DNA from 2 places in the Pseudarthrobacter sp. J1763 genome. Region 1 is predicted to be linked to the other one. Evidence: predicted binding sites of a transcription regulator. Region 1 holds the regulator's gene; the other holds the start of a gene.

Region 1 (11,171 bases):
TCGGCCACAATAGCCAAAAACATCACGGCGATGGTGGTGACTTTAATACCGCCGGCTGTTGACGCTGAACCTCCGCCGGCGAACATCAAAGCATCGCTCAAAAGCATGGTGGTGGAATCCATTTGATTCTGGTCCACGAGGTTAAAACCACCAGAACGGGTCATCACTGAGGCGAAGAGCGAATGAATGATCCTGTCTCCCACACTCATGTTTCCAATCGTGCGGAGGTTATTCCACTCCATCAGCCCCCACAAGATGGCGCCTGCGAACAGGAGAATGAGCGAGACCTGGATAGTCAGTTTGGTGTGCAGATTCCATTTGCGCCAACGGAGCCCATTTTGCTGCAGAACCATCACTACGGGGAAACCTAGCGAGCCCAAGAAAACGCCGACCATCAGGGGTACAAGGATCCACAGATCGGTCTCGTAAGGAACAATTCCGTCCGAGTGTGGGGTGAAACCGGCGTTGTTGAAGGAGGAGATTGCGTAGAAAATGCCGTGCCACACTGACTGCCAGAACGGCTCCCCGAGGGTCATAAACCGTGGGATCAGCGCCAGAGCAAGGACGCTTTCAATCACCACGGAGGTAGTGATTACGATCCTCAGCAAGGTACCCACCTCACCCAGACGGCCTGCATTGTTCATGGCTTCTTGGGCGATGAGCTTCCCGCGCACACCCAGCTTTTTGCTGACCATCAGGGCGAGTAGCGAGGCTAAGGTCAAAGTCCCCAAACCGCCAACAAAGATGGCAATCAGAATGACCAGCTGGCCAAAAAAAGTCCAGTGCGCCGCTGTTGAAACCACGGTGAGACCTGTGACGCACACGGCCGAAACGGCGGTAAAAAGCGCTTGGTACAGGGGCGTGAATTGGCCGGAGCTAGAGGAAATCGGCAAGGAGAGCAACAAAGTGAAAAGGAAAATTACCGCTGCGAACGCGCCCAATGCCAAGCGAGCCGGGGATGTATTGGCGATGTTGTCGATAAAATCGCGGAGCCCGGTGAGGATCCACAGGCTTGGACGTTCACCCGCCGGCGCTTGCCAGTCATGGCTGGAAGGGGCTCCCGATGTGCGCAAGGACACTGCTTTGCGGGCGTTGATCTTGTCCGCCCGCCGCATGGCCTGACTGCGCCCGGACTTAGTTGCGGACATGGATGGGTGCTTCCTTTGACGATTTGGCTTCCTTCAGTAGTAAACCACTAATGTCCCGCACTTCGCCGTCTCAGGTAGCCTGTAATTGATGTCACAGAACCCTGTCCTGTCCGGCCAAAGCTTGCCGGCCGTTCCGACTCTTGTGGCCTGGGATGATGCAATGACCGCATATAACTTCGGTCCAGGGCATCCTATGGCTCCGGAGCGGCTTGATTTGACCCACCGCCTGGCCGGTGACCTTGGCCTTTTTGACCAAGCGCATGTCCGGGTTGCGGCACCCGAGGTGGCTACCGACGTCGAACTTTCTGCCGTGCACAGCACCGAGTACATTGCCGCTGTGCGGCGAGTGTCCGCCAACCCTGAGCAGTGCGAGCCAGACCGTGGTCTGGGCACCGAGGACGATCCCGCGTTCGCCGGAATGCACGAAGCCAGTGCGCGATTGGCTGGTGGTTCCTTGCTCGCAGCGTCAGCCATTTTGGACGGTTCGGCGCTACACGCGGTGAACTTCGGCGGTGGTATGCACCACGCTCACCGTGAGAAGGCGAGCGGATTCTGTATCTATAACGATGCCGCGCTGGCGATCACGCGACTGCTTGATGGAGGCGTACGCCGGGTGGCATATATCGATGTGGATGCCCATCACGGGGACGGAACACAAAGCATTTTTTGGGATGACCCACGGGTGCTGACCATTTCTCTGCACGAAAGCGGGCTGTCCTTGTTCCCTGGGACGGGCTTCGCGAACGAATCAGGCGGCCCCAAGGCTCCCGGCTCAGCTGTGAATGTTGCGTTGCCAGCGGGGACCGGCGACGCGTCGTGGTTGCGCGCTTTTCACGCGGTGGTTCCGCAGCTCGTTGGTGCTTTTGCACCTGAGGTAATTGTCAGCCAGCACGGTTGCGATTCTCACCGCCTGGATCCTTTGAGTAACCTCACGCTCAGTGTTGATGCGCAGCGTGAAGCCATGATTTCGATTGCCCAACTGGCTGGCCAGCACTGCGAACAACGTTGGATTGCTACAGGCGGTGGCGGTTATGACGTCACAAGTGTGGTGCCACGCAGCTGGTCGCATTTGGTGGGGATCGCCGCGAACCGGCCAGTTCCCTTGCGCACCCCGGTGCCGCAGCAATGGCGTGACTACGTCATGGAGCGGTACCAGCGGCAAACCCCTGAACTGATGGGGGATGACATCGATATGTGGTGGCGTTCTTGGGAAGTTGGTTATGACCCTGCCGACGCTGTTGACCGCACGGTGATGGCAACGCGCAAGGAATTGTTCCCACTTTTTGGCCTGGACCCCTGGTTCGACTAGGTTCCATTCCCGCCGAGTTGGCACTTCGCGCGGGTGTTTGAGGGAAACATTGACGTTAAGTGCCAAGTCGATTGCGGCATTGGTTGATGCCTTTCAGTGCATATGTCGCTAGGGTGGAAAACATGCTGATTGACGACGTGTTTGCCGTCATCGCTGAGGCAACTCGGCGAGACATTCTGGTGTCCCTGCAATCCGGGGACAAAGCGGTAGGGGAGTTGGTTGAGGAACTCGAGGCCAGCCAACCCACCATCTCCAAGCACCTGAAAGTCCTGCGTGAGGCCCAGTTGGTGACCATGCGGGCGCAAGGGCAGAAACGTTTTTATGCGCTCAACACCGAGCCGCTCCAGAGTGTTGCGGCGTGGCTTGAAACGTTCGACGCCGGCCGGACAGCCAGTGCCAAGGGTACCGATTCGTCCGCCGCGGCAACGTCGGTGCAGGTACCGGGGGAAACGAACCCCAGTGCCCCGAATTCAGCAAGTACCAGCGCGGCCAGCGCGAGTTCCTCCACCAGCTCAATCCCGGCACAGACCACGCAGGCTCCGCCGAGCGACAGCCCGGCAGCCGGCGTCGAACTTTCACCGGCGACGCTGGCGCAGGGTGTAGCCAACGGCGACACTGATCCGTCTGTGCAGCAGCAATTCGGCCGCAGTGTTGGCCGAGCCGCCACCAAGGCGGCGGATTTGATCGCGAACCTACCCAAGTTCGGGCGCCGAAAGTAATCCTTGAGGGGTTTTTCGGCGCCCGTTTCCTGAACAGTTGATGAGCCTACTTAGCGTCGAGCAAGTGCACGTGATCGGGTGTGAGCTCGTTGATGTTGCTGACACCCAGAAGTGCCATGGTGCGGCGAATATCGGACTCAAGAATCTTAATGGTGCGGTCCACGCCTGCCCGGCCGCCAGCCATCAAACCGTAGAGGTAGGCCCGGCCAATCAAAGTGAAATCGGCGCCCTGGGCCAGAGCTGCAACAATGTCCGCTCCGGACATAATGCCCGTATCCAAGATGATTTGTGCGTTGCTTCCGTCGGCTTCAAACGCTGCCTTGACCTGCGGCAACAAATGGAAGGGGATTGGCGCGCGGTCTAGTTGGCGGCCGCCGTGGTTGGAAATCACCACAGCATCAGCACCGTGAGCCACCACCTTGCGGGCATCCTCTACGGTTTGGATGCCCTTGACCACGAGCTTTCCCTTCCAGGTCTCACGCAACCAGTCCAGGTCTTCGAACGTCAGGGTTGGGTCAAACATGGAGTTGATCAGATCCGCCACCGTGCCGCTGTATCGGTTCAGGGATGCGAAGGAGAGCGGCTCGTGGGTGAGGAAGTTGAACCACCATGCTGGGCGGTACGAGGCATCAACCACGGTTTTGAGTGTGAGTGACGGCGGGATGGTCATGCCGTTGCGGACGTCGCGCAGCCGCGCACCTGCCACGGCGGTGTCCACGGTGACCATGAGGGTGTCGTTCCCGGCCTTAGCTGCTCGTTCGATCAGTTCGAGTGAGCGTTCGCGGTCGGTCCAGAGGTAGAGCTGAAACCAGTTGCGGCCGTTGGGTGCCGCCTCGGCAACGTCTTCGATTGAAGCGGTGCCCATGGTGGAGAGGGTATAGGGGATTCCGGCGGCTTCGGCTGCCTGCGAGCCGGCGTATTCTCCTTCGGATTGCATCATGCGGGTAAAGCCGGTGGGCGCAATACCGAAGGGAAGTTTTGAGGTAGCGCCGAGGATCTCGGTGCTGAGGTTGATTGAGGAGACGTTGCGCAGAATCCCAGGGCGGAACTCGATGTTTTTGAAGGCATCCCGTGCCCGGCGAAGTGTGATCTCGTCCTCGGCGGCGCCGTCGGTGTAGTCAAAGGGCGCTTTGGGAGTGCGTCGTTTGGCCAGTTCACGCAGTTCCCACACGGTGGAGACCCGCGCTAAGCGCTGTTCGCGGTTGAACTCGGGGGTTTTGAACTGCATGAGCGGGGCAAGGTCGGAGTATTTGGGGATACGACGACGAAGGGCTGCGGGCCGGCTCTGGGAACTCATGGCTACTCCTGTTGTAGTTGCGGACATATGTGGTCCAACCACAGGGTATGTCATGTGGTTGGACCACATCAAGTAATCTTTGCTTATGAGAACTCACCGCATAGTCCTGAAGTGGGTCGAAGATCAACTGGCCGCCGGATCTTTGAGCGTGGGGGACAAACTTCCGGCCGAGCGGCTACTTGCCGAACAACTCGAAGTCTCCAGAACGTCCGTCCGTGAAGCCATCCGAGTTCTCGAGGCGATGGGTGTCTTGCGCATCGGTGTCGGCTCGGGAGCTCAAGCCGGAACCGTAGTCATTGCCGAACCCGGCGCGGCACTAGGATCCGCACTTCGCTTGCACGTAGCCACCTCGCACCTGCCTGTAGAGGACATTGTCCAGACTCGTGTGTTGCTGGAATCTTGGGCGGCCGCTCATGCCAGTCCACAGGCACCGCAGCTCGAGGAAGCTGCCAAGATCTTGGCAGAAATGGACACGGCCGCTGACGCAACGGGGGACGGGGGTACATCCGAAACCCCGGAGCGCATTGCAGAGTTCTTGGCCCAAGATGTCCAGTTCCATCTTCTGCTGGCCGCCGCCGCCGGAAACGCGGTAGTAACGGCCATGATGGCCTCTTTACGTGAATCGATCGAGAGCTACGCGCACACTCTGACGGCTAATCTGCCAGATTGGGATTCCACCACCGTCCGACTGCGGGCGGAACACCATGGGATCCTGAACGCAGTCGCCGCGGGGAACCCCAAGCAAGCAGCGCGCTTAGTGACTGAACACATCCAGGGTTACTACCGCGAAGCAGGTTTGGCGGCAACGCATAAACTGTGAGTGATTTTATTCCGCTTGCTGCATGTACCCCGATTGGAATGCGCTGTGCCCCTCTTTGATCTGCCTCTTGAGCAGCTGGAAAAGTACCGTTCCTCCGTTGTTGAACCGGTGGACTTTGACGAGTTCTGGGATCAAACGTTGGCGGAGGCGCAGAGCTTTGACCTCGCCGCTACCTTTGAACCTGTGAACAATCGTCTGGCTGTGATCGAGACATTTGACGTCACATTTGCAGGCTTTGGCGGTGCACCAATTAAGGGCTGGCTGCACTTGCCGGCTCACCGAGAACCGGGCAAAAAGCTTCCTGCCGTGGTGGAGTATCTGGGCTATTCGGGTGGCCGGAGTTTGCCTAACCAAGGCAACCGTTGGGCCCAGGCCGGTTACGCGCACTTTGTTATGGACACTCGCGGCCAAGGTTTTGGTGGCAGTTTTGGTGAGACGCCTGATCCGCACCCTTCGGCTGGCGGTGTGGCCTACGCCGGCCTGATGACTCGCGGGATCAACAGCCGCGAGGACTACTACTACCGGCGTCTTTTTGTGGATGGGTTCCGCGCCGTTCAAGCCGTCCAAAGGCACCCCGCTGTGGACCCTCACCGGATTGTGCTCAACGGCATTAGTCAGGGTGGTGGCATCAGCCTCGCGGTAGCAGGCCTAGTGGCCGGAAGGCTCGACGGCGTTATTGGCGTATTGCCTGACGTCCCCTTTTTGCAGGACTTCCCGCGAGCGATAGATACCGCAGCGAAAGGCCCGTACCCGGACATTTTTGCTTTCCTCTCGCGCCACCGCGAGAAGTATGAAGGCATTTTGAAAGTGCTCAACTACTTTGACGGTGTTCACTTTGCGGCCCGGGCCCAGACTCCGGTGCTGTATTCGGTGGCACTGGCTGACGATGTGTGCCCACCATCCACCGTGTTCGCGAGTTACAACGCGTACGGCGAGAAGTCCGGTGATGTGCGCAAAGCGATCGAGGTGTACCGCTTCAACAATCACGAGGGCGGCCAAGAACACCACTGGGTCAAGCAGCTCGACTTCTTGCAAACCCTTTAAGCGGCACCGTGCTGCCACACCACACTGGGTGCAAGATCACGCCCATCTGTTGATCGTGATTTTGCACGCGGCGATGTTCATGGTTATGGTCTTGGCATGACAAACCGTTGGTATGCGTATTTTTCGTTGGCTCTGGAGGGGCCCGCGTCTAACTGACACGCATTCAACTTTCCTTCAGAGCCAACAGGGCAGAGATGATTCTCTGCCCTTCGCCGTATCCGGCGGGTTCTGAAAAGGGGCCCGCTTCCCCCTTGAATCGGAGCCATCATGAACACCGCCTCAGCCACTGACAAACCGGCAGCTGAAACGCCCGCAACCAAACACGGCACCAATGATCTGCGCGTGGGTCAATTCACCCCGCTGCCCACACCTGCCGAGATGATCACCGAACTGCCGCTGGATGCGGCGGCGATTTCCGTTGTCGAACGCGGCCGTGAAGAAATCCGCGCCATTATGGACGGGGTTGACCACCGGCTTTTGGTCATTGTGGGTCCGTGCTCCATTCACGATCCCCAGGCCGGCCTCGAATACGCTCGCCGTTTGGTCAGCCAAGCTGAAAAGCACAAAGACGAGTTGCTCATTGTGATGCGCACATACTTCGAGAAGCCGCGAACCACGGTGGGTTGGAAGGGCCTGATCAATGATCCGCACCTAGATGGTAGCCACAACATTGCCGATGGCTTGCGCGCGGCCCGGAAATTCTTGCAGGAAGTTACAGCCCTCGGTATCCCCACCGCCACCGAATTCCTTGAGCCGATCAGCCCGCAGTACATGGCTGATCTGGTCTCGTGGGGTGCTATTGGTGCCCGCACCACCGAGAGTCAGATTCACCGCCAGCTCGCCTCCGGACTGTCAATGCCAGTCGGATTCAAAAACGGGACCGACGGCGACCTGCAGGTGGCGATCGACGCTTGTGCCGCCGCAGGGGCCGCACAGCAGTTCTTGGGTATTGACGGTGAAGGCCGGGCCTCGCTGGTGGCAACTGCCGGTAACCCTGACACTCACGTGATTTTGCGTGGTGGACGTGGTGGGCCCAACTACTCCGCCGAGCAGGTCCTGAATGCCAGCCAGAAACTGGCCGGTAAAAAGCAAAACCCGCGCTTGGTTGTGGACGCGAGCCACGCCAATAGCGGCAAGAGCCACCACCGCCAGGCTGAGGTGGCCTTTGAGCTGGGCGCCCAGCTTGAAGAGGTGGGCCTCAACAGTTCAGCGGATGCGATTGCTGGCGTGATGTTGGAGAGTTTCTTGGTAGGCGGAGCGCAGAATCTAGACGTAGCAGCCCACGCTGCCGGGGCAGACGATCTTGTGTACGGGCAGAGCGTGACAGATGCCTGCATGGATTGGGAAGTGACCACCGACGTCTTCGCACAATTGGCAGCCTCAGCACGGCAGCGTCGTTTATCCACCGCGAGTAACTAGGACTTTCACATTGGCCCCATAAGCATCTAGAGTATCTAGCACATGGTTGTTTGATGGCTCGGTAGCGGCACACCGCCATGGGGGGTTATTCATTTGTCGGTCGCACTCCGCTATGAGCAAAGGATTCGGAAGGTAATGTCCCAAGAGGCCAACTTCTCTAACGCGCATTTTCTCACTGTCGCCGAGGTGGCGGAGGTTATGCGTGTGTCCAAAATGACCGTGTATCGCTTGGTCCACTCCGGCGAAATGCCCGCTGTGCGCTTTGGGCGCTCATACCGGGTTCCGGAAGCCGCCGTCGAACAGTATTTAAAGACGGCAGTAGTGGACGGCCAATCAGCCACCGCCTAAGCGGGAAACTGCGCACGGAGGGGCATCCGGTCAACGGAGTCCCCCAGAAGGCGGTACCCTGTTAAGGAACGTTTTACGTCATCGTAAGAATCTGTCAGTTGTTTCTGCCCTGTGCATCGTTGCGGTTTTACCGTTCGAGACACAACGGAAAGCTACTGGCATCTAGTGTGTGAGGAACTTTCGTGGGTTCAGTAATCAAGAAGCGTCGCAAGCGTATGGCCAAGAAGAAGCACCGCAAGTTGCTTCGTAAGACCCGCCACCAGCGTCGCAATAAGAAGTAGAAATACTTCCCATAGCGTGAAAAAGCCCGCCACTGATGTGGCGGGCTTTTTATTTAGTGTGCCTACTTGGCCCGGAACTTGGCGAAGCCTCGCCACAAACCGTAAATCGCCCCGCCCACGGTTGCGGCTTTGAGTCCCACGGTGGCTGCACGGCGGCCCGAGCGGAAGTCATAAACCGGCCAGTTGTTGTCCTTTGCGTGGCGGCGCAGTTTGGCGTCAGGGTTGATCGCTACCGGGTGCCCCACCAAGGACAACAGCGGAATGTCATTGTGGGAATCGCTGTAGGCCCAGCACTTTTTGAGGTCTAAGCCTTCGCGTTCTGCCAAGTCACGGGCAGCCAATGCTTTGGCTGGACCGTGCAAAATGTCCCCTACAAGCCGGCCAGTGTAAGCGCCCTCGGAAACTTCACCCACGGTTCCTAAGGCACCGGTGAGGCCAAGCCGGTCAGAAATGACCGTGGCCACTTCTACGGGGGTGGCCGTGACCAACCACACCCTGCGTCCTACGCGTAAGTGCTGTTCCGCGAGGGCTTTGGCGCCTGGCCAGATGCGAGAGGCGATCATCTCGTCGTAGACCTCGTTGCCAAGCGCCTCGATGTCCGTGACCAGAATTCCTGCAGCCAAAACCAGTGCGGAATCTCGAACAGCTTCAACGTCTTGAAGATTTTCCCCGCGCGTCACAAATTTGAACTGCTTCCACGCAAAACCCGCGGCCTGGCGCAAGGTGAACGCTTTGCGTTCGTACATTTTTCGGGCCACATGAAAGAGGCTGGCGCCCTTCATGAGGGTGTTATCAACATCAAAAAATGCGGCCTCGCTGAGGTGAGCAGCAGTGAGGTTCGTGCCCTCCGTGCTCTCGGTATTCTGCTGAGGCATATTACGAGTCTAGTCATTCGCCGGGCTGATCGTGTAGGCGCAACCCGCCCGGAACTGCCGGTACTCGATGGACTGTCGCGGGCTGGTGCGTGCACGTTCCAAGATGTGAGTAACGTTGAACCATGCACATTCCGGAGCTGGTGCTGGTCACCAAAAGTCAGTGTCACTTGTGCGATGCGGCACGGGAAACCGTTGCCAGCGTTGCTGCAGACGCGGGAATCGCGTGGGCTGAACAGTTAATTGACGACGACGACACACTGCGGGCGCGATTCGCCGAGGAAGTGCCGGTGGTCTTGGTAGACGGGGTGCAGCGCGACTTTTGGAAGATCGACCCGGTGCGCCTGCGTAAAACGCTGGACAAGGCGATGACTCAAGCCGACTAGAGTGTTTTTGACATGTCTAACCGATGGAGCAACGCGTGACCTCGCTGGAATCAGTACCCGAGCCGGGCAAGGCCGAATCTTCCGCCCGCCACATTCCGGCTGCAGCCGTTGCGAGGCTCACCTTGTATTTACGGGCCCTCAATAGCCTCACCGGCGAGGGTGTTGAGCGCGTTTCCTCCGAGGCGCTCGCCGAAGCCTCCGGGGTCAGCTCCACCACACTCCGCAAGGACCTTTCCTATATTGGATCCTACGGAACGCGCGGTGTGGGCTATGAGGTTCAGTACCTGAACCGGCAGATCGCTTTGGCTTTGGGGCTCACTTTGGACTGGAAGGTCGCCATCGTTGGTGCAGGTAACCTGGGCCGTGCGCTGGCTAGGTATGGCGGTTTTGAATCGCGGGGCTTTGATGTAGTGGCAATTTTTGATGCTGACCAGATGCTGGTGGGTAACGAGGTGGGTTGGCTACGTGTGAGTGATGTTGCTGATCTGGACGCAGTGATTCGTAAAACCGGTGCCAACATGGCGGTCCTCGCATTGCCTGCTGCCGTGGCGCAGGAGGTCTGCAATCGCGTGATCGATGCCGGGATTCGGAGCATTTTGAGCTTTGCTCCCGTGATGCTCCAAGTCCCTGAGGACGTCAACCTGCGCAAGGTGGACATGGCCACCGAGCTACAGATTTTGGCTTACCACGCACAAAGGACGCAGACCCCGGACGAGTAATTAACTCGCCGCAGGGGCTGCGCCCTTGGTGCGTAATGCGTTGCTCTGGCTTGTTGAGTTGTTGAGTTACTGGCTTGTTGAACTACTGGCCGTAGGGGTTGGAGAAGTTGGTGGTGTACGGCTGCTGCTTACGGAACCACGGTGCTGAGTCCTTCAACCAGATAAGTACAATCGCAGCGATACCCAAGACCATGGACAGTATGTAGATCAAGCCACTGCCGAGGTAGCTCAAGGAAAGCACTGCGAATACGGTGCCCAAGATACGCGCCCAGTTAGCGCCCTTGCGGACAAAAAAGGCCACCAGAACGTACAGGCCCAGACCAATGATCCCAAAAACGATCAACATGGGAGCCACAGCGCTCAGCACGCTGTTGATGGTTTCCGGGTCACCCTGTGCACCCATTTGATTGGCCAATGCTTCCCGGCCAGCAGCGGTATTGGCACTTGCCCCGGCAACGATCGCGCCAATCAGTGAGAGCACTCCAGCAGCGATGATCAGCCAGAATGCCAGATTCACTTTCTGCGGCACGGGGCCCTTGGTGCCAGTTGCGGCTCCGGACGTTGCTGCGCTAGGCCAAGCGGCCTGCTGACCCGGCTGGCCATACTGCTGTGGGGCACCGTACTGGTTCTGCTGCCCGGCACCGTACTGAGGAGCCGACGGCGTTCCGTACTGTGGAGCGCCATGCTGGCTCTGTTGCGGTGCGCCGTATTGCGGCGCTGAGGGTGCGCCGTGCTGCGGCTGCTGGCTCTGCTGCCCAAACTGGGGCTGTTGAGGTGCACCGTATTGCGGCTGGCCCGGCTGACTCTGC
Region 2 (11,171 bases), on a different contig from region 1:
ACGCTGACCAGCCGAGACACGTCCACCACGCTTGTTGACGTCAGTGTCGTAGCCCTCCGGCAATGCCGTGATGAACTCGTGTGCGCCCACAATGGTGGCTGCCTCCACAATCTCCTCACGAGTAGCCTCAGGACGGCCCAACGCGATGTTGTCAGCCACGGAACCGCTAAAGAGAAAAGCCTCCTGCGTGACCATCACTACTGCCTTGCGTAAGTCCTCTCCGGACAGATCACGCAGCTCAACGCCGTCTAGCGTTAATGACCCCGAGGTGACGTCATAGAAACGCGCAATCAATTTAGCCAGAGTGGACTTCCCGGCGCCCGTCTGACCTACCAAAGCAACAGTCTGTCCAGCCGGGATATGCAAGTCCATGGTGGGGATGATGACAGGACCATTGCCGTAACCGAACTCCACTTGGCGGAAGTCGATAGCACCCCGAGCGTTCTTCAATGCCACCGGATTTTTAGGCGGACGTACCGTAGGAACTTCCTCCAATAAACCGGAGACCTTCTCCAAAGCAGCCTGCGCACTCTGGAAGGAGTTGTAGAACATGGTCATCTGATCCACCGGCTGGAAGAAGCGCTTAGTGGACAGGATTAGCGCGAGCAACACACCAACGCTCATTCCACCCTCCAGCACCCGGAAACCGCCAGCGAGCAAAACCACGGCAACTGTGACATTGCCAATCAACACCAAACCAGGCTGCAGAACACCGTTGAGATTGATCGAGCGAACAGTAACCTTCCGGTATTCCTCAGCAACCTCGGTGTATTTCTGTGCGTTCTCAGCTTCCTTACGGAACGCCTTCACAGCCCGGATTCCGGTCATGGTTTCCACGAACTGAACAATCAACCGTGCGGACACCACTCGGGACTCGCGGTAGGCAATCTGAGACCATTTCTGATACCAGCGAGCCAAGAAGAACATGGGCACACCGGCGGCCAACATAATCAGTCCGCTGGGCCAGTCCAAAGCGAAAACCGTGATGGCCGTGAAGAGCATAAACAACACACCGGAGGCCAGCGAGCTGACGCCCGAGTCCAACAATTCGCGCAGCGCTTCAAGGTCTGAAGTCTGGCGGGAAATAATCCGGCCCGAGGTGTATTTTTCATGGAACTCAAGGCTCAAACGTTGAGTGTGCCGGAAAACGCGCACCCGCAAATCCAAGAGCATGGCCTGGCTGAGTTTGGCCGTGGATGTGACGTACAAAGCCGTCAGCCATGCGGTTGCGATTGCGGCCAAGACGTAGCCAATGCCCGCCAAAAACAACGGCCAACTATCGCCCTGCACCAAGGCGGGCAAAGCGCGGTCAATCCCAAAGGCAATCAGCGCGGGGCCTGCAACGCGAGTGGCCTGTGAAACCACCACCATTAACAGCGTCAGCCAAAAACGTAAGCGCACTGGACGGATCAACGAGCCCAATAAGGCGAGCGACCGTCGTCGTACTGCTTTGCTGTCCTCGCGGCTCAGATCTGAATTGTCCTCATTGGCTGTTCCAAACGTTGCGGCGCTCATCGCACGGCCTCCCCGGCCTCTTCAAGTTCCGTTTCCAGTTCAGAGTCCAAATCCTTGGGTTCCTCGTCCAAACTGGCAATGACATAGCGGTAGTGCGCATTCCGGCCCAATAGCTCGCTGTGCGTACCCACATCCGTAATCCGCCCGTCCTGGAGCAGCGCTACCCGGTCCGCGAGGGCCACGGTGGAGGGGCGGTGCGCCACAATCAGTGTGGTGGTCTCCGCGAGAACTTCACGCAAACGTGCCTCTACTTTGGCCTCGGTGTTGACGTCCAAAGCCGAGAGGGGGTCATCCAGCACCAAAACCTTGGGTTGAGCGGCGATGGCCCGGGCCAAGGCAACACGCTGGCGTTGACCACCGGAGAGGCTCAAGCCCTCCTCGCCAATGAGGGTATCAACCCCCTCTGGCAGTGTGTGGGTGAACTGGGCCTGGGCAACATCCAGCGCCTCGTTAAGGATGGCGTCAGTGCGTTCAGGGGCGCCCAGCAGAACGTTGTCCCGCACTGAATTGGAGAACAAAGTGGTGTCCTCAAAAGCCACGGCAACCACGGTTCGCAATTGCTCCACGGAGAAGTCGCGAAGGTCCACGCCGTCAATGCTGATGGACCCTTCTGTCACGTCATAAAGGCGCGGAATGAGCTGCAGCAGGGTCGACTTACCAGACCCCGTTACACCCACTAGAGCCATGGTCTCGCCGGGGCGGATCTCAAGGTCAATCTCATCCAAAATGAACTTGGTGTCCGCTGGATCCGGAGCAACGGCATCCTCAAAAGCGAAGCGCACCTTGGAAAAGGTCAATGCGTCCTTGGACTCGCTAGGCGTTTGAGGTTCTGTTGGATCAGTAATGGTGTTTACCGAATCCATCACTTCATAGTGGCGGTCAACTGCGCTCTTGGCAGCCAGAGTCATGGCCAGCAGCATGCCGCAAGCTTCCACAGGCGAGGCCACCACTGCTGCTGTGGCAAAGAAGGCCACCAGCGAACCGATGCTCAACTGCCCCGTGGTGCTGAGCCAAATTCCCACCATCAAGCCCAGACCCAAAGCGAGCTCGGGTAGTAGTGTGACCACCAGCGAGAACGTGGCAAGGTACTTGGCCTTGGCAATCTCAGTTTGGCGTAAACCTTCGGCTTGTTCGTTGAAGTTCTCGAGCGCTTCGCGGCTGCGGCCAAAGGCTTTGAGCACACGAATACCGTGAACAGATTCTTCAACCGTGGTGGCGAGATCGCCGGCCTGGTCTTGGCTCAGGCGGGCAACGCGGCCAAAATTCTTGCGGAAGCGGAAACCAAAAATCATAATCGGGACGGCAGCGGCCAAAAAGATCAGTGCAAGCTGCCAGCTCATGGAAAACATCAGGATGACGCCGATAATCACTGTCAGTGACGTCACCACCAACATAATCGCGCCAAACGCCATCCAGCGGCGCAAAAAGTTCAGATCACTCATAGCTCGCGAGAGCAACTGGCCTGAGCCCCAGCGATCGTGGAAGGAAACGGTCAAGTCCTGCAAGTGCTTGTAGAGCGAGATGCGCATCCGCGTTTCCACCGTGGTGGCCGGATTAATCACAAACTGGCGCCGCAAAGCAACCAGCACGGCTTCCAAAATACCCAGCCCAAGAATGACCCACACAGCAACCCACACGCCCGACGACGAACCGCCTGGGTGCAAGGAATCGTTGATCAACACACGCAACACTTGTGGGATGGCCAGGGCAACAATGCTGGCTAGGAGTGCGGAAATTAGACCCATCAAGAGCCGGGGAATGATCGGCTTCATGTGTGGGTAGAGGCGGCCAATTGATTTAAAAAATGAACGTTGCTCTGGCATGCCTACTTCTTTTTTCTTCCGCCGGAAATCCGTAAATACCAAGGAAGAGCCCCGATAGTTACCTTTAGCAACTAGCCTATGCCATCGAGGTGACACGATTCACTAAATTCTGGAACCGTTGGCGGGATTGGTCAGTTATTGCCAAACGTAATTACTTCGCTGGCCCCTCGGTCAGCGTGAGCAATACGGCCTCGGGACGGCACGCGATTCTCACCGGTGCGTAGCGTGAGGTGCCGATGCCGCCGGAGACGTTGACCGGCGTCGTACTGTTTTCAACGTTCCAATCGTGGAGGCCGCTGGCCCGCCACGTAGGCAGATCGCAATTGCTGATCAACGCCCCATAGCCCGGCACACAAATCTGGCCGCCGTGCGTGTGGCCGGCCAAAATGACGTCTGCGCCTTCGGCAGTAAACCGGTCCAAGACTCGCTGATACGGAGCATGAACGACGGCGACGCGAAGGTGCGGATTCTTGTCCTGACCAGCGGTGCCACGCGGCCAGCCAGCAAAGCGCTCACGGTTCAGGTGAGGGTCATCCATACCGGAGAAATCAAAACGCAGACCGTTCAGCACCACGGACTGAGCACGGTTGGTCAGCTCAATCCAACCTGCCATCCCAAATTCGGTGCGCAACTTATCCCAGTCCAGTTTCTGCGGATCCTTGCGAATTTTGGAGGGGCCCAAGAAGTATGTGGCTGGGTTCTTGAAGACTGGGGCGTAGTAGTCGTTTGACCCAGGAACAAATACTCCGGGGAACTTCATCAGAGGCCGCAGTGCATCGAGGAGCGGGTCAATCGCTTGTACGTGACTTAAGTTGTCTCCGGTATTCACCACAAGATCCGGGGAGAGCTGTGCGAGCTCCTTGAGCCACCGGGTCTTTTTGTCTTGCCCGGGCACAAAGTGAATGTCGCTCAAATGCAGAACCCGCAACGGGCCAAAACCTGCCGGCAAAATGGGCAGCGTTTCTTCCCGCAGCCCAAATTGGTTCTTTTCCCACACGCCGTAAGCAGTGGTAGCAGCCCCAGCTACGGCTAGAGTTCCGGCGGCAACGGCAAAGCCGCGCCCGATATCCCGAGCGCGGCTTACCGCAGAGTTATCCAGAGCCATTGCTAGCCGTTCTTTTTCTTGCCGTTGTTGTTAGCAGTGGTCGAAGTTGTGGGCTGCGAGCTCGGAGCAGTGGTCTCCGGCGTAGTCGAGTTGCTGCCCCCAGTGGACGACTGCGTCGGCTGCGGAACCGGGTCCCGCTGGACTGGTTGCGGAGCGGAGAGTAGGTTGGCCGGCGGCTCAGCAAACTCGCTGGTGTTGTACAGCCCAGCCACTTGTTGCATGTACTGACCCCACATCACACCGGCGATCTGAGAACCATCCACCACTGGGTAGAACTTACCGTTGATGGTGACGTCACGGCCCAATCGCTGGGACGGATCTTCAAGGGCTTCACCGAAGTAGGCGGCAGTTGCAAGCCCCTTGGTGTAACCGACAACCCAGGTCTGTGAGTTGTAGTTGTTAGTACCAGTCTTGGCTGCAGCCGGAGCACCAACCTTGGGCATCTGCCAACCCGAACCCTGCTTGAGAACGTCCTGAAGAACATAGTTCACGCCCTTGGCCACATCAGGAGAAATGGCATCCTTCTGGCAGTTCTGAGTCTGGGCTGGGAGCGCCTTACCTTGTGCGTCAGTCACAGAGGTGACTGCCATCGGCTCACAATAGGTACCCTCGGCTGAGAACGTTGCAAACGCTGAAGCCATGGTCAGCGGGGACACGTTGTACGGGCCCAAAAGGCTGGACAAGGTGGACATATCCAGCTTGTCCTTGCCCTCACCATTGTGCATCTTCAAAGCGTCTGCCATGCGTTGGATATCGCAGAAATCGTCCAACATTGCCGCCGAAGCGTACGTGGCAGTGTTGATGGAGTTGTAGAGGCCATAGTTCACCGGCATGTTGCGGTAATAGCCTTCATCGTTGTTCTGCAGAGTAGGTGCCGCACCAAGGTACTCTTCAGCGTCATTAAACGCTCCGGTGACCGCCTGGCAGGTGGTCTTCCATGGGTAATCCAACGGGTAGACCCTGTTGTAGGCGGGCACCACGGTGTTGAGCGCCTTGCCTTCCTTCAGCCACGCCGAGAACGTCACGGGCTTCATGGTTGAACCGGGTTGGAAACCACCCGCGCCACCCAAGTCATTGCCATTGGCGTCCTTGCGGTCCACATTGAAGTTGTAGGTGGTGGCAAAGGAGCTCTGGCCAGCGAGCATTCGGGTGTTCTGAGCCATCGAAAGGATTTTGCCGGTACCCGGTTGAACGGTGATCAGCGAAGCGCCCCACTTGTCCGGGTTGCTACCGGCAATGGCGTCTGCCTGTGCTTGGGCCGGTGACTGCAAACGTGGGTCCAGGGTGGTCTTGATGGTCAAACCGCCGCTGTAAACCTTCTTGACGCGATCCTCTTGGGTCGCGCCATAAGCGGGGTTGTTGAGGATGGTGTGCAGGACATAGGCACAGAAGTACTGTGCCTGGGAAGCATAGGCGCAGCCCTGGCGAGGCTGCGTCACCTTGGTGGTAACGGGAGTCTTCACAGCTGCGTCGTAGGCAGCTTTATCGATCTTGCCGTACCGCAACATTGCGGCGAGTACCAAGTCGCGGCGGACTTTGGCGCTTTTCGGGTTGCTGATTGGGTCATAGCCAGAAGGGTTGTTCACCAGACCAGCCAGCAGGGCGGCCTGAGGAAGAGTGAGGTCCTTGGCGGTGGTGCTGAAGAAGTACTTCGAAGCGGCTTCAATGCCGTAAGCGTTGCTGTTAAAGAACACAATGTTCAAATAACCCTCAAGGATCTGGTCCTTGGTCATTTTCTTCTCAAGCGCAATGGCCAGCTTCATCTCGCGAAGCTTGTCACCAACACCCTTATTCACACCGTTGAGTAGAACTTGATCGGTCTTACCTTCAGCTACCAGGGACTCATTGATCACGTTGTTCACGTACTGCTGAGTGATAGTGGAAGCACCCTGCTTCTTACCTTGCGCGGTGCTGACCAACGCACGCAAAATACCAGTGGTATCCACACCGCCGTGCTCGTAGAAGCGGTTGTCCTCGATAGCGATGACCGCGTTCTTAACGAACGGAGACATGTTCTTCAGATCTACCTTGGTCCGGTTCTCCGAATACAAGGAGGCAATCTGCGAGTTGTCAGCTGCCAGGATCTTAGTCACCTGGCCAGGCGGATCAACCGTCAACTCACTGGGCAGAGTGTCAAAGAACTGTATGGAACCGCTCGCCGAACTACCGGTCACCGCAGCGGCAGGGACCAGTAGACCAGCCACCAAGACACCGCAAACAGCACTCACTCCAAGAAAAGCAATAATCTTTCCAAGGACGGTGGCCGTGTCGAATAGTGGGTTCTTACGTTGAGCCATGTTTTAGAGTTTACCGGCAAGGACTACTCTGGTGCTCATGAGCAAATGGGAGTACGCCACTTTTCCGCTAATTACGCACGCCACCAAGCAGATCCTGGATCAATGGGGAGACGATGGTTGGGAACTGGTTCAAGTAGTAACTGGACCCGACGGCAATGGCCTGGTGGCCTACATGAAGCGGGAGAAAGCCTGATGACCGCTGAGGCACAGAACACTGAAACAACAGAGTCAGCAAGCGCTGTGGAGGCCCGCCTTGCCGAGCTGGGAATCACTCTCCCGGGCGTGGCGGCGCCAGTAGCTGCGTACGTGCCGGCAGTTGTGTCCGGCAATTACGTCTACACCTCAGGCCAATTGCCTTTTGTTGACGGCAAGCTGGTAGCCACGGGCAAGGTGTCCTCCGGCACGGAGAGCACCTCCGTCGAAGTGACCGTGTCCCCAGAAGACGCTAAAAACTACGCGGCGATTGCCGCTGTTAACGCCTTGGCAGCTGTTAAGAGTGTCATCGGTGACTTGGACCGGATTACCCGGATTGTTAAGGTGGTTGGCTTTGTTGCCTCCGATCCTTCATTTACCGGGCAGCCCGGTGTGATTAACGGTGCCTCCGAACTCCTTGGTAAAGTCCTCGGCGACGCAGGGCAACATGCTCGCTCCGCCGTCGGCGTTGCCGTTCTTCCCCTCGACGCACCCGTCGAAGTGGAAATCATCGCTGAATTCAGCTGACTCACACTGTTAGGTTCCCGTTGTGCCCCACATCGTCAGACGATTGTTTGAACTGCCCGTCGACCTTGAGGGTGCCGCCCGGAGTTGGCTAGAGCACGGCGAACGCACACCGCGTGCGCCGCGCTTCGCCTCCTCCGTGGTGTTGTTGCGTGATGCAGCCCAAGGCCTAGAAACGTGGCTGGGTTACCGCTCCGGTGGCTCGCCTCTGGGCGTTGTAGCGTTCCCGGGGGGTTCCCTTGAACCCGGCGACCAGGAACCGGTTGCTTGGGCGGGCCCGTCACCGCATCAATGGGCGGACATGATGGGAATGGACGACGCCGGGCTGGCGCGCCGTCACGTACTGGCGGCCATCCGTGAACTTTTTGAAGAGACCGGCGTGTTACTGGCCGGTCAGGACGCTTCCTCCACTGTGGAGGCCAACACCACTGCCGAATGGATGAAGGCGCGCGTGGCTGTGGCCGCTCAAGAAAAGAGCTTCACCGAGCTGCTGAACAAGCGTGGACTGACCGTCCGTACTGACTTGCTCAAACCGCTGGTGAATTGGCTCAGCCCAGACTTTGCGCACCGTCGGTTCAACACCCGCTACTTTGCTGCCACACTGCCCGTGGGACAGCAGCCTTCCTTGCTAGAAGGAAAAGGTGTGTGGGCGCGCTGGGTGTGTGCATCAAAAATTTTGGGGGAGCGGTCCTCCACGGAACTTGGCGATGAAATTGGCCAAGAAAATACCGTGGGCCTCACGCTGGGGCAATTGATGGTGCCCGGCGCCGAGATCATTCTGGAAAAAATCGGTGCTGCCAAGGGATGTATCGCGTACCTGAGCTACAAGCGCAAAACTCACGTCTACCAACCCATTTTGGTGGAAGAAGACGGTGTGCTGATGCTTGAGGTAGAAGCCGCGCATCCTGTTGCCGGCGAACCTCACCGCGAGCGGTAGGTCCCACCGGCAACCAGGTGACTTTTAGCGGGAACGCTGGCGCAAACGCTGCATGTCCAAGATGACCACTGCGCGTGCTTCCAAACGCAACCAGCCGCGCTGCACAAACTCAGCCAGGGCCTTGTTGACCGTCTCACGGGAAGCTCCCACCAGCTGGGCCAACTCTTCCTGGGTGAGCTCGTGAGCAACCAGAACACCATCCGTTGCCGGACGTCCAAAACGGTCAGCCAAGTCCAACAGTGCCTTAGCTACACGGCCAGGAACGTCGGAAAAGACCAAGTCAGAGAGTGAATCGTTGGTACGGCGCAAGCGGCGAGCCAAAGCCTGCAGCAGCTGAGCAGAAACCTCAGGGCGAGTACGCAGCAAGGCGTTCAAGCTGTCATTACGCAATCCGGCCAAGCGCGTCTCAGACACAGCAGTTGCCGTAGCGGTACGGGGGCTCGGATCAAAAAGTGCCATTTCACCAAACAGCTCGCCCGGGCCAAGAATGGCCAGCAAAGACTCGCGTCCGTCCGGTGAAGTACGTCCGAGCTTGACCTTGCCCGAAACGATGAAATACAGCTGATCGCCCTGATCGCCTTCCCGGAAGACGGATGCGCCGCGAGACAAGTCCACCTCGGTGAGCTCGTCCGTCAGCAACCGGAATGCGTCGTCGTCCAGCGTGGCGAACAGTGGTGCGCGGCGAAGTACCTCGATGTCCATGAATTCTCCTTGTAAGTTGGCGCTCCGGCTATTGTTTCAGAATTTTGTGATGAATGTGACGAAGTTGGCATTTGAGCCGCACCATTTTGCTTTGCGTCCAGTCAGAGCACAGCTTCGCATCGGTAGAATAAAGGCCAACGCTGCGCCGGTGCGCTGCATAAAGGAGCTCAAGTGTTCGGTTTGACGGTCTTGGACCTTGCCTTGGTGCTGATGCTCATTTCCTACCTCATTTACGGCCTCCGCAACGGCCTTCTGGTCACAGTTGGTGGGCTCGCTGGCTTCGCCGCAGGCGCGGCGGCCGCCTTTGTGGCCATCCCCTTGGTCAGCGGTTGGGTGACCGACTCCGGGTGGAGGCTCACAGCGATCGTCGCTACCGCCGTCGTACTGATGCTTTTGGGCCACGGACTTGGTACCGCGATTGGCCGCAGTATCCGACGTGCCGTTAAGGTCCAGCCGCTGCGCACCCTTGACCGGCTAGCAGGAGGCGTGGTGAACGTTTCCGTTGCCGCTCTGGTGATGTCCATGCTGGCGTTTAGCGTTGGGCAGCTTGGTGTGCCGCTAGTTTCGGCGCAAATTGCCGATTCCAAAGTGATCCGATTTATTGATTCGGCCACACCAACACCGGTTCAAACAGCACTGGCACAGCTCCGATCCACTGTTATTTCTGACGGGATTCCGCAACTCATTGAGGGTGTTGGGCCGGTGGTTCCGGTCCCTGTTCCGAATGAAAGCACAGACACTCCAGCCCTGAATACCGCAGCGCAATCGGTCCTCAAGATCACCGGAACCGCGTACCAATGCGGTCAAAACCAAACTGGCACGGGTTTTGTTGTAGCCCCTGGCCGGGTGGTCACCAACGCGCACGTAGTGGCGGGCGTCAACGAACCCGTGGTGGCCGTTCCCGGCGGAGGAGCACTGCAAGGCCGAGTGGTCTACTTCGATTCACAACATGATTTGGCAGTGCTGGACGTTGCAGGACTGAATGCTGCACCACTGGCCATGACCAAAAACCTGAGCGCTGGGACTGCTGCTGCCTTCTCCGGTTACCCCCACGGTGGTCCGTTCCAATCCAAACCAGCCTCGGTGCAGGGCATCACCAACGTTTTGGTGCCGGACATTTACGGCAATAACCCCCAAGCCGAACAGATTTACCAAATCTCCGGCGACGTGCAACCGGGAAACTCGGGAGGACCGTTATTGAACAGTGGCGGTCAAGTTGCCGGCGTCGTTTTCGCCAAGGCCAGCAGCAACTCTCCGTTGGGGTTTGCGATCACCATGGATCAGCTGCAACCCGTGGTTGACCAAGCTCCCGGACTGCAAAACACCGTGTCCTCGGGACAGTGCACCAAAAAGTAGCATTTGCTAGGCCGCCTGGCTGGTTTCAGCCAGCTAACTCGCATTTGTTGCTGATCCTGTGTCCCGTGGAACAGCAACTGTCCCGTGGAGCAGCAACAAATGCGAGTTAGGCGGGCCAGTACTAACTAGACGGACGTTGCCTTGATGAGGATTGCCTGCTCTGGGCGCAGCACAGGTAGTGGCAAACCAACTTCGGCAAAGAACGCGCCGCTCGCTGTGAAGCCCTTTCGGTACCAGAGTGGCGGCTCAATCTGAGCGAAAGCGCCGTGGCTCTCTTCAGTATCGCTGGGCAGAAGTGCTTCAACCCGGTACGTGCGCTTCGGATCGAGACCGGGAATTCCTGCCCTGCCAGGTACTTCGGCAGCCAGCGAAGCTAGAGCCACGGCAGCAAAGAGTGCCTGCGATTTGTCTTGGGATACCACACCGTGCAATTGCAGGTTTGGCACACCAAGATCTGCATTTACCCGAACGCCTGAGTGCAACATGCCTCGGTGTTCCTTGTAAATGTTGATCACGCGCTTGAGCACTTGTCGGTCCTCGTTGGAAGCCTGACGGATGTCCCATTCCATACCGAAGTGCCCAAACAATGCAGTGATGGCACGGAAGGCGATGCCGTGAGTGCGCCCCGTGGTGTGAGCTTGGGTAGGCCCAACGTGTGAACCCACCAGCTCCGGCGGCAATACGGACTGGGTCCAGCGTTGTATGGTCTGACGTTCCAG

The links. Region 1 encodes Rex, which represses fermentation and respiration genes when NADH is low (regulators of the CRP and FNR family bind a similar motif). Its sites were predicted from a motif close to CTTGTGAANNNNTTCACAAG; they were not measured.
Region 2: ACQQCD_RS07625 (MarP family serine protease) is a predicted target of Rex. The motif match lies at 9,140-9,159, and genes of this name have one in related genera.

Annotation. Positions count from the first base shown of each region.
Region 1 covers NZ_JBNPEN010000007.1:181,157-192,327, reverse strand. Annotated here, with positions in the region: gene ACQQCD_RS09400 (TrkH family potassium uptake protein) at 1-1,148, opposite strand, end outside; gene ACQQCD_RS09395 (acetoin utilization protein AcuC) at 1,309-2,457, shown strand; gene ACQQCD_RS09390 (ArsR/SmtB family transcription factor) at 2,580-3,176, shown strand; gene ACQQCD_RS09385 (alpha-hydroxy acid oxidase) at 3,223-4,500, opposite strand; gene ACQQCD_RS09380 (FadR/GntR family transcriptional regulator) at 4,559-5,293, shown strand; gene ACQQCD_RS09375 (acetylxylan esterase) at 5,339-6,337, shown strand; gene ACQQCD_RS09370 (3-deoxy-7-phosphoheptulonate synthase) at 6,605-7,756, shown strand; gene ACQQCD_RS09365 (helix-turn-helix domain-containing protein) at 7,892-8,104, shown strand; gene ACQQCD_RS09360 (30S ribosomal protein bS22) at 8,287-8,385, shown strand; gene ACQQCD_RS09355 (HAD family hydrolase) at 8,448-9,260, opposite strand; gene ACQQCD_RS09350 (glutaredoxin family protein) at 9,383-9,643, shown strand; gene ACQQCD_RS09345 (redox-sensing transcriptional repressor Rex) at 9,679-10,362, shown strand; gene ACQQCD_RS09340 (hypothetical protein) at 10,445-11,171, opposite strand, start outside.
Region 2 covers NZ_JBNPEN010000006.1:35,865-47,035, reverse strand. Annotated here, with positions in the region: gene ACQQCD_RS07665 (ABC transporter ATP-binding protein) at 1-1,515, opposite strand, end outside; gene ACQQCD_RS07660 (ABC transporter ATP-binding protein) at 1,512-3,338, opposite strand; gene ACQQCD_RS07655 (metallophosphoesterase) at 3,490-4,443, opposite strand; gene ACQQCD_RS07650 (transglycosylase domain-containing protein) at 4,446-6,740, opposite strand; gene ACQQCD_RS07645 (hypothetical protein) at 6,778-6,933, shown strand; gene ACQQCD_RS07640 (RidA family protein) at 6,933-7,460, shown strand; gene ACQQCD_RS07635 (NUDIX hydrolase) at 7,483-8,394, shown strand; gene ACQQCD_RS07630 (Crp/Fnr family transcriptional regulator) at 8,419-9,096, opposite strand; gene ACQQCD_RS07625 (MarP family serine protease) at 9,268-10,452, shown strand; gene ACQQCD_RS07620 (alpha-galactosidase) at 10,578-11,171, opposite strand, start outside.